Regions from separate parts of the Limnohabitans sp. TEGF002 genome, predicted to be linked through region 3. Evidence: predicted binding sites of a transcription regulator. Region 3 holds the regulator's gene; each other region holds the start of a gene.

Region 1 (3,270 bases), 1.2 Mb from region 3:
CATCAGCCAAGACGAGCGGGTGGTCTGCATCCAAGGCGTGAACGCCCGCGAGCTGGCGCCGGGCGACGAACGCATTCCCGATGCGCTCGAGGGCTTTGATCTTGTGGTGGGCGATGTGTCGTTCATCTCACTCACGCTGGTTCTGCCGGGCGTGGTGCATTTGCTCAAGCCCACAGGCCAGTTGCTCATGTTGGTGAAACCCCAGTTTGAATTGCAGCCGGGCCAAGTGGGCAAGGGCGGTATCGTGAAAGACGACACGCATTTTCCGTTCATTGAAAACCGCGTGCGCACCGCCTTGACCGAGCTGGGGCTCCAAGTGACCGCTTGGCTGGACAGCCCGATTGCGGGTGGGGATGGCAACCACGAATTTTTTGTGCAAGCTTGCTGGCCTGACCCAGCAGCGGTGCTGCCTGCGCGCGAAAAAACACGCGTGGCACACGAGGCCGATCTGGCCGCCAAGGCGTATGCCAAGGCCAACGACTATTGATTTTTTGAAGGTGACGTGATGTCTGGTTTGAAGCTGCCGATCAGTCTGGAATTTTTCCCGCCCAAAACGCCCGAGGGCGCAGAAAAGTTGCGTGGTGTGCGTGAGAAGCTCTACGCCCTGAAGCCCGAGTTTTGCTCCGTCACTTACGGTGCAGGCGGCTCGACGCAAGAAGGCACTTTCTCGACTGTGAGCGCCATCTTGAGTGAAGGCGTTGCGGCCGCTTCGCACTTCTCGTGCATTGGCGCGACCAAAGCCTCGGTGCGCGCGGAGTTGGCCACCCTCAAGGCCATGGGTGTCAAGCGCCTGGTGGCTTTGCGCGGCGACTTGCCCAGCGGCTACGGTGCGGGCGGTGAATTTCATTACGCCAGCGATTTGGTGGCCTTCATCCGGGCTGAGACCGGTGACGATTTCCACATCGAAGTGGCGGCCTACCCCGAGATTCACCCGCAAGCCAAGTCGCCAGAGTCTGACTTGCAAGCCTTTGCCACCAAGGTAAAGGCGGGCGCCAACTCGGCCATCACGCAATACTTCTACAACAGCGACGCGTATTTCCGCTTCGTGGACGATGCCTACAAACTGGGTGTGGATGTGCCCGTGGTACCAGGCATCATGCCGATCACCAGTTCCTCGCAGTTGCTGCGTTTTTCGGATGCCTGCGGCGCTGAAATTCCGCGCTGGATCAGGCTGCGCCTGCAGGCTTATGGCGATGATGTTGAGTCGATCAAGGCTTTTGGTTTGGATGTGGTGAGTGATTTGTGCGAGCAACTTGTCAACGGCGGTGTGCCAGCCATCCATTTCTACACGATGAACCAGAGTGCTGCCACAGCAGAAATCTGTCGTCGGTTGTGAAACGCACAAAGCCCTGAGTGCTTTGCAATGGGATTGACGCAACACAATTGCGCTTGAAATCTGGTGTTGCCTTGCCGCGGAGTTTGACCCCGCTCAAACCAATGCGGGTGGTTTGAACTTCCAATGAAGTTGAGCAAAAAGCTCTTCGTTCATAAGGAAGTCAACATGAAAAAACTAACCATCGTTGCAGCCGTGTTGGTTGCGTGCTCTGCCACTGCCGCCATGGCTCAAGCTTCAGGCGAAGGCCCTTGGATGGTGCGCGCCCGCGCTGTGCACTTGGATATGGCCAACAAAGATGGCACAGGATTGGGCCTGTCGGTCAACAACAAGACCATTCCGGAAGTGGATGTCAGCTACTTTTTCACGCCGAACATGGCGGCGGAACTGGTTCTGACGGTGCCCCAAAAACAGACGGTTTCGTTGGGTGGGACATCGATTGGCACTTTCAAACATTTGCCGCCAAGTTTGCTGCTGCAGTACCACTTCACCGGTTTGAGTGGCTACAAGCCCTATATCGGAGCAGGCGTGAATTACACCCGCCTCACCAGCGTCAATTTGCTCGGCGGAGGGGCTGATCTGGAGGACGACAGCTGGGGTGGTGCACTCCAAGTTGGCATGGACTTTCCGCTGGATAAAAACTGGTCGTTGAACTTCGATGTGAAAAAGCTTTATATCCGCTCCAATGTCTTTGTCGGCGGCGTCAACCAGGGCACCCTGAAGCTAGACCCTCTCTTGGTGGGGCTGGGATTGGGTTACCGCTTTTGACGGGCTTGCGTCAGCCATAAAAAAAACGCCCTGCGCAGCAGGGCGTTTTCGCTGTTGACCTCCCAATGGGTTTCAGCGCTCGTCGAAACTGATCACCACGCGCGCGCTGGTGGGGCGTGCCTGGCAAGACAAGATGAAGCCTTGTTCGACTTCGGGTTTTTCGAGGGTGAAGTTTTTCTCCATCTCGGTCGAGCCTTCCATGACTTTGCAGCGGCAGGTGCAGCAAACCCCGGCTTTGCACGAATATGGCAGGTCCAGACCCAGGGACAAGGCGATGTCCAGGATCTTTTCGTTGCGGTTCATCGGCATGTCGTAGGGCTTGCCGTCCAACACCACCGTCAGCTGTACTTCGCCAGTTTCGCGTGTGGCCGCGTGGCCCAGCACAGCTTGGCTGCGTTGCTCGGGGCTGAGCGCATCGAGTGTGGGAGAGCTGAAGCGCTCGGTGCGGATGCGTTCGGCTTTCACGCCAGCCGTCAGCAGCGCTTGCTCAGTGGCTTCGATCATGGCTTCTGGCCCGCAGACAAACACCTCGTCCATGCTGCCCACCGGCAAAAACGCGTCGATGATGGCTTGCACTTTGGCCGCATCAATGCGGCCTTCGAGCAGAGGCACTTCTTGCGCTTGGCGCGACAAGATGTGAATCAGTGTCAGGCGCGAGGGGTAGCGGTCTTTCAGGTCCTGCAAGGCTTCGTTGAACATGACGCTGTCCATGCGGCGGTTGCCGTAGACCAAGGTGAATTTGCTCTCTGGCTGCTCTTCCAGTGTGCTCGACAAGATGGACAGGATGGGTGTGATGCCCGATCCAGCGGCAAAGCCCACGCGGTGAATGGCGCGAGGGCGCTGCACCACAAAGCGACCATCGGGTGGCATCACGCGCAGGCTGTCGCCCGCTTGGAGTTGGGTAGACGCCCAGTTGGAGAACACGCCTCCTTCCACCGGGCGGATGCCCACTTCGAGCACGCCTTGTTTTTGCAGCTGGCTGCGGGCCGAGCTGATGGAGTAACTGCGTCGCACGTCGGCGCCGTCGATGTCGGCACGCAGGGTCAGGAACTGGCCCGGCTGGAAGTCGAAGCTGCTGCGCAGATCCGTGGGCACGTTCAGCGTGATGGCCACGGCACCGGCCGCTTCCGGGTTGATGCGAGCGATGGTGAGGTCATGAAATCGGGGTG
Region 2 (3,270 bases), 940 kb from region 3:
CAGCGGTGCATCCTTGCACACGGCAGCGCGGGTGCTGCGCGAGGCAGGGGCGGCGCAGGTCAGCGCCCTGGTGCTGGCACGCACCGAGGCAGGGGGCGACGCCTGAAGGCCAAGGCACAATACCGGCCATGTTCCATATCGTCCTGGTTGAGCCTGAAATCCCGCCGAACACCGGCAACGTCATCCGCCTGGCGGCCAACACCGGCTGCACACTGCATCTGGTCGAACCATTGGGTTTTTCGATGGACGACAAGCACATGCGCCGCGCAGGCCTGGATTACCACGAGTACGCCGATTTGCGCCGCCATGCGGACTGGGCTTCATTTCTGGCACAAGAAAAACCCGACCCCGAGCGCATGTTTGCCCTGACCACGCGCGGCAGCCGCGCCGCCCACGGCGTGGCTTTTGCGCCAGGCGACTGGTTGGTGTTTGGTTCAGAAACGCGGGGTCTGTCACCCGAGTTGCGCGAAAAATTCGCACCAGCACAACGCATCAAGCTGCCCATGCGCGAAGGCCAACGCAGCCTGAACTTGTCGAACGCGGTGGCAGTCACCGTGTTCGAGGCCTGGCGACAAAACGGCTTTGCTGGGACCAGCCCGGCACCAAACCTTCCGACTCAGGCGTAAATACGCACCAGCGACTCGGCCGCACACACCGGTTTGTCGCTGCCCTCGCGCTCGACTGTCACGTTCCACTGCAGCTGCAGACCATTGCCCTCAATGGGCGTGGCCGAATGCAAATGCAGGTGCGCCCGCAAACGGCTGCCCACGGGCACCGGCGCCATGAAACGGACTTTGTTCAGGCCGTAATTGACACCCATGCTTTTGGCACTGATCTGAATGGTTTTGTCAAAGAACTGCGACAGCAAAGACAAGGTCAAAAAACCATGCGCGATGGGCGCACCAAAGGGGCCTTGCTTGGCCCTCTCCACGTCGACGTGGATCCACTGGTGATCACCTGTGGCCTCGGCGAACTGGTTGACCTGTTGTTGGGTGATGGTCACCCATTCGGTGGCGGCCACATCCTGGCCGACACAAGCGGCCAATTCGGCCAAGTTTGCAAATGTTTTCATGGCCCTGACTTTATTCACCTGTGCGCCTTCCAGGTGTCGATGACGTGACACAGTCCGATTCACCCCATCGGGCTCAGGCAGGAGGTGCTGCCTCCTTGGCGCACATCTGCCGAAGCTCTTCACGCAAACGGGCCAATTCGGCACGGTAGTTTTCGGCATCGCCGTAATCGGCAAAGCCGTGGTAGTGCGCATGCGCCTGCATTCTGCGTCGGGCGTGCTTGATGGGGCACCAGTATTTTTCGGTCAGTGCCACCACCTCTCGGCCATAAGCCATCAGGCCGTTGCCATAGGAGCAGTACGCGCAGTTGATTTTCTCCAACCAATTCAAATAGGCCAGGTGCGTGCGGTCGTACACAAAATACCCCGAGCGCTTGACCCGGGGAATGCCACACAAAGGGAAACACACCCATTGGTAGAGCGTGATGAAGGCGTCCAGCATCAGCATGGGCAACAGCACCGGGTAAATGAAGGGCACGCACAGCACATGCCGCCAATCGGCCGTGAGCACATAACCGAGCAAACCGGCCTTGAAGCGCTTTTGTTGTGCCAACACCTCTTTTTCAAAGCGCACCTTGTGCTCTTCAAAATCGGCTTGCCACTGCTGGCGACGGCTTTTGGCTTCTTGCTCAATGGCCGCTTCCAGTTGCTGGATACGGTCCAGAAATTCCTGAATTTGGGGGTTCATGGGGTTTCCTTCATCAGGCGTGGGCAGACATTGAGCGGCATCGTGGGCTGGCATTGACGGCGGTCAACACTTGCATGGCTGAGTGCTCACAAACTGGGCGATGACCATGGCAGCTCAGCAACCACTCGACCACCTTACCACCGCCCACGGGCTGACAACAGCTGAGGCCCGCACACGGTTGGCCAAAGAGGGACCCAACGAGGTGACGAAAGGCGCGCGTCGCTCCGTGTGGCGACGCTTGGCCGACACATTGCGCCAGCCCATGTTCGCATTGCTGGTCACTGCGGCGCTGTTGTACATACTGCTGGGCGACCTGACCGAAGGACTGACGCTGTCGGTGTTTGTGTTGGCCGTGCTGGTGCTCAGCTTTTACCAAGAAGGCCGCTCCGAGGCAGCCATCGAAGCCCTGCGACAGCTCACGCAAGCGCAAGCCCTTGTGCTGAGGGATGGACAAATGCAACAGGTTCCGGCCAGCGAAGTCGTGGTTGGGGACTGCTTGCTGCTGTCGGAAGGCGACCGTGTGGCCGCAGACGGCTGGCTGCTGCAGGCCAACAACCTGCAATTGGACGAATCCCTGTTGACTGGGGAATCGGTGACCGTAGACAAGCACCCCTTGGAGCCGCTGCCGGGCAGCGATTTGTCCATCAAACCCCCAACAGCCTCCTGTGTGCATGGCGGCACATTTGTGGTGCGCGGCAGCGGGCAACTGCGGGTTACCGCCACCGGCGTGCGCAGCCAGATCGGACAGATTGGCGTGGCCTTGAATCAGGTACACGAAGCCGACACGCCCTTACAGCAACAAACCGCACGACTGGTCCGGGTGCTGGCCAGTCTGGTGGGCGTACTGTGCGTGGTGATGGTGCTGACCCTGGGCTGGCGCAACGGTCAATGGGTGCCGGCTTTGCTGTCGGGCATCGCGTTGGCCATGGCCATCCTGCCCGAAGAATATTCCGTGGTCCTCACGCTGTTTCCGGCCATGGGAGCGCGTCGCCTGACGCGTGAAGGCGTGCTCACCCGGCACATCAATGCGATCGAAACCCTGGGCGCGATCAGCGTGCTGTGCACCGACAAAACCGGCACCCTGACGCAAAACCGCATGACCGTGACGGCGCTGGCCGTGCCCGTTACGGTAGGCAGCGCTGAGCCGGACGACACCCTGCTCTGGCACACACCAGCCCCAGGCCAAGCCACCGCTTCACCGACTCTCGCGCTGCCCCTGCCAGAAGCTTTTCACCCCTTGATTGAACACGCGATTTTGGCCAGTGCCCCCACGCCCTTTGACCCTATGGAAACCGCCTTCCACGCCATGGGACAGCACCATTTGAATGGGGGAAATCGGGCATTCGGCTCAGGCCAACTGGTGCACAGCTACGCACTGAGCCCCAGCCTCAAAGCCATGTCGCATGTCTGGCAGTTCGCAGCAGGCGACCCGCATGTGGTCTCGGCCAAAGGAGCGCCCGAAGCCATCATGGATCTGTGTCACCTGAGTCCAGACGCTCGGCAGCACTGGCTG
Region 3 (3,270 bases):
GCGTTTTCAGAGCGCCATGTTCGACAAGGACACTTTGATCGTCACCTACGACGAAGCGCGGGGTGAGCCGCGCGGTGCCCGCTCCAAAAAAGCAGACCCCAAAGCCCTGGGGCTGGGCGCGTGTGTGGACTGCACCTTGTGTGTGCAGGTCTGCCCCACGGGCATCGACATCCGCAAAGGTTTGCAGTACGAATGCATTGGCTGTGGCGCCTGTGTGGACGTGTGTGACACTGTGATGGACAAGGTGGGCTACGAGCGGGGCTTGATCAAGTTCTCCACGCAAAACGCCATGGACAAGGGCTGGGCCTGGGCGCAAACGCTGCGGCGCATTTTCCGACCTCGCGTGTTGGTCTACACCACTGTGCTGTGGGCCATCATCATTGGTGTTGGCGTGTCCTTGTGGAACCGAGACCCGTTCAAGGTGGACATCGTGCGCGACCGCGCCACCATGGCCCGCATTGTGGTGGGCGGCAAAATTGAAAACGTGTACCGCTTGCAAATCATGAATGCGGCAGAGCAGAACTTGACTTTCCAGTTGCAAGTCGAGGGTCTGCCGGGCCTGGCCCTGGCCACTGAGCCGATGGTGGAGGTGGGGGCCACCGAGTCTCGATGGGTGTCCGTGCGATTGCAAGTGCCCTACGACGCAGCGCCCGCAGGTTCGCACCCGATCCATTTCCACATCGAGTCCCGATCGACAGATGGCCAATCGGTCGGTCAGCTGAGCGAAAAAACCGTGTTTCTGGTCCCTCGTTGAGTGACCCCTATTTTTGAAAGACAGCCATGAACAAGGTTCTGAATGTGAGCAAAGAGGGGCAACCCTGGTGGCGTTTTGGATTGGTGTGGATGGTCATTGGTGGCCCCGCCGTGGTGGTGGTGGCTGGTTTCATCACGTTCTACATTGCCGCGACCAACCCCGATCCGGTGCTCAACGTCACGCCACGCACCGCCATGCAAGAGCGCCAGGGCATCACCCATGTCCCCGCCATGCAAGGACGCAACCATGTGGCCACGGGCGAGTTGCCTGCTGCGCTGCAAGCGCCTGCTGCTGAACCCACCAAACCCTGATTCCGAAAGGAGACACCATGCTCGCTCAACGCTGGATGTGGATCACCTGGCCTGCTTTTTTGGTGGCGGGACTGCTGGAAGTTTTGGTCTTCGCGTTTGTGGATCCGCACGACCTGCATTGGTTCGGGCAAGACCTGGACCTGTCCAGGCAAGCAATTTACACGCTGGCCTTTTTTGCGTTTTGGGCCTTGGCCATCGTGTCCAGCGCATTGACTGCGCTGCTGGGTCTGTCCTCGGCTGAAGTGAACCGTTAAGACACCGAACCACCTGTTCAGTGCTTGAGCCTAGGGCTCAGTGGCAATGTGAGGTGTTGTTCACCAGCCGCTGCAGTCCCTCGGTGTCCAGAATGCGCACGTGGCGCTGCTTGACTTCCACGGTGCCGTCTTCCACAAACTTCGAAAACGTACGGCTCACGGTTTCGAGCTTCAGGCCCAGGTAGCTGCCAATTTCTTCGCGCGTCATGCGCAGCACCAGCTCGGACTGTGAGAAACCTCGGGCGTGCAAACGTTGCACCAGATTCAGCAAAAAAGCGGCCAGTCGTTCTTCGGCCCGCATGCTGCCCAAAAGCAACATCACGCCATGCTCGCGCACGATCTCTCGGCTCATGATCTTGTGCACGTGGTGCTGCAAAGCGGTGACTTCGCGCGAGATTTCTTCGATTCGGTCAAAGGGCATGACACAGACTTCGGCGTCTTCGAGTGCCACCGCATCGCAGCTGTGCTGGTCGTTCACGATGCCGTCCAGCCCAATGATCTCGCCCGCCATTTGAAAGCCCGTGACCTGATCGCGCCCGTCTTCGGTGGCCAGACAGGTTTTGAAGAAGCCGGTGCGGATGGCGTAGAGCGACGTGAACTTTTCACCGTTAGTGAACAGGGTGTCGCCACGTTTGATTTTGCGGCGCACGGCCACGAGGTCATCGAGGCGGTTGAGGTCATGGTCGCTCAGGCCCATGGGCATGCACAATTCGCGCAAATTGCAGTTGGAGCAGGCGACTTTGATGGCTTGGGGATTCATGGTTTATCTCTTGGTTGAGCAATGGATTTGCCTTGGATCAAGACTTGAGCTTATACCGAATCAAGCGCTGAATTTGAGGGTATACCCGGTCCTTGCCAGAAATCCCCGAAAACCGGTAAAGGGTTTGACCTGAGTCAACACATGAGCAGATGCAAGCAGGCAAAGTGAGGCCTTGTTCTGTTTACATTCGAATTAAGGGGCAGACACATGTCCGTCATCTCACCGCAATTGCTGGCTCGCTTTGACGTGCCCGGCCCGCGCTACACCTCTTACCCCACAGCCGATCGCTTTGTCGAAGCCTTTGGAGAGGCCGATTACGTGCAAGCCTTGAAACAGCGCCAATCGGGCCCGGTGGGCAAGCAAGTACCGCTGTCGCTGTATGTGCACATTCCGTTTTGCGAATCGCTTTGCTATTACTGCGCCTGCAACAAAATCATCACCAAACACAAAGAGCGGACTACGGAATATTTGCGTTACCTTCGCAAAGAGGTCGAGTTGCACACCCGCCATTTGGGGCGCGGCCAGTCGGTCAGTCAATTGCATCTGGGCGGCGGCACACCCACCTTCATGAGCGACGAGGAGTTAGGCCAACTCATGGCCATGCTGCGTGAGCACTTCCAATTCGTGCCGGGTGGTGAATATTCGGTCGAAGTGGATCCCCGCACCGTGAATGAGCAACGGCTGGCGTTTCTGGCCGAGTTGGGTTTCAACCGCCTGAGTTTTGGCGTTCAGGACTTTGACCCTGCGGTGCAAAAAGCCGTGCACCGCATCCAGCCTGCAGACCAGGTGTTTGCCTTGGTCGAGGCGTCCCGCCGACTCGGTTTTGAATCGGTCAATGTCGATTTGATTTACGGCTTGCCCCTGCAAACGCCCGAGTCTTTTGACCGCACGCTGGAGCAGGTGAAAAGTCTGCGTCCTGACCGCATTGCGCTGTATGCCTATGCGCACTTGCCCGAACGTTTTAAACCGCAACGTCGCATTCACGCGCAAGCGCTGCCAGCAGGTGCCCCCAAGGTGGCGATGCTCTCGCGCTCGCTCGACGCGCTGACCGATGCGGGCTATGTCTACATCGGCATGGACCACTTCGCTTTGCCCGATGACGCTCTGGCTGTGGCCAAACGACAGGGGCGTTTGCACCGCAATTTTCAGGGCTACAGCACGCAGGCCGATTGCGATCTGATTGCGCTGGGC

The links. The regulator FNR, encoded in region 3, switches genes on or off when oxygen is low (the NO sensors DNR and NnrR bind a similar motif). The targets are predictions, from matches to a motif close to TTGATNNNNATCAA.
Region 1: ACZ5SR_RS03595 (OmpW/AlkL family protein) is a predicted target of FNR. The motif match lies at 1,420-1,433, and genes of this name have one in related genera.
Region 2: ACZ5SR_RS04820 (cation-translocating P-type ATPase) is a predicted target of FNR. The motif match lies at 1,811-1,824, and genes of this name have one in related genera.

The regions. Positions count from the first base shown of each region.
Region 1 covers NZ_AP029224.1:707,736-711,005, forward strand. The annotation lists gene ACZ5SR_RS03585 (TlyA family RNA methyltransferase) at 1-487, shown strand, start outside; gene metF (methylenetetrahydrofolate reductase [NAD(P)H]) at 506-1,336, shown strand; gene ACZ5SR_RS03595 (OmpW/AlkL family protein) at 1,502-2,101, shown strand; gene ACZ5SR_RS03600 (2Fe-2S iron-sulfur cluster-binding protein) at 2,174-3,270, opposite strand, start outside.
Region 2 covers NZ_AP029224.1:953,853-957,122, reverse strand. The annotation lists gene ACZ5SR_RS04840 (ComF family protein) at 1-106, shown strand, start outside; gene trmL (tRNA (uridine(34)/cytosine(34)/5-carboxymethylaminomethyluridine(34)-2'-O)-methyltransferase TrmL) at 129-626, shown strand; gene ACZ5SR_RS04830 (MaoC family dehydratase) at 617-1,072, opposite strand; gene ACZ5SR_RS04825 (hypothetical protein) at 1,146-1,757, opposite strand; gene ACZ5SR_RS04820 (cation-translocating P-type ATPase) at 1,864-3,270, shown strand, end outside.
Region 3 covers NZ_AP029224.1:1,889,165-1,892,434, reverse strand. The annotation lists gene ccoG (cytochrome c oxidase accessory protein CcoG) at 1-754, shown strand, start outside; gene ACZ5SR_RS09350 (nitrogen fixation protein FixH) at 781-1,065, shown strand; gene ACZ5SR_RS09345 (hypothetical protein) at 1,083-1,319, shown strand; gene fnr (fumarate/nitrate reduction transcriptional regulator Fnr) at 1,357-2,079, opposite strand; gene hemN (oxygen-independent coproporphyrinogen III oxidase) at 2,287-3,270, shown strand, end outside.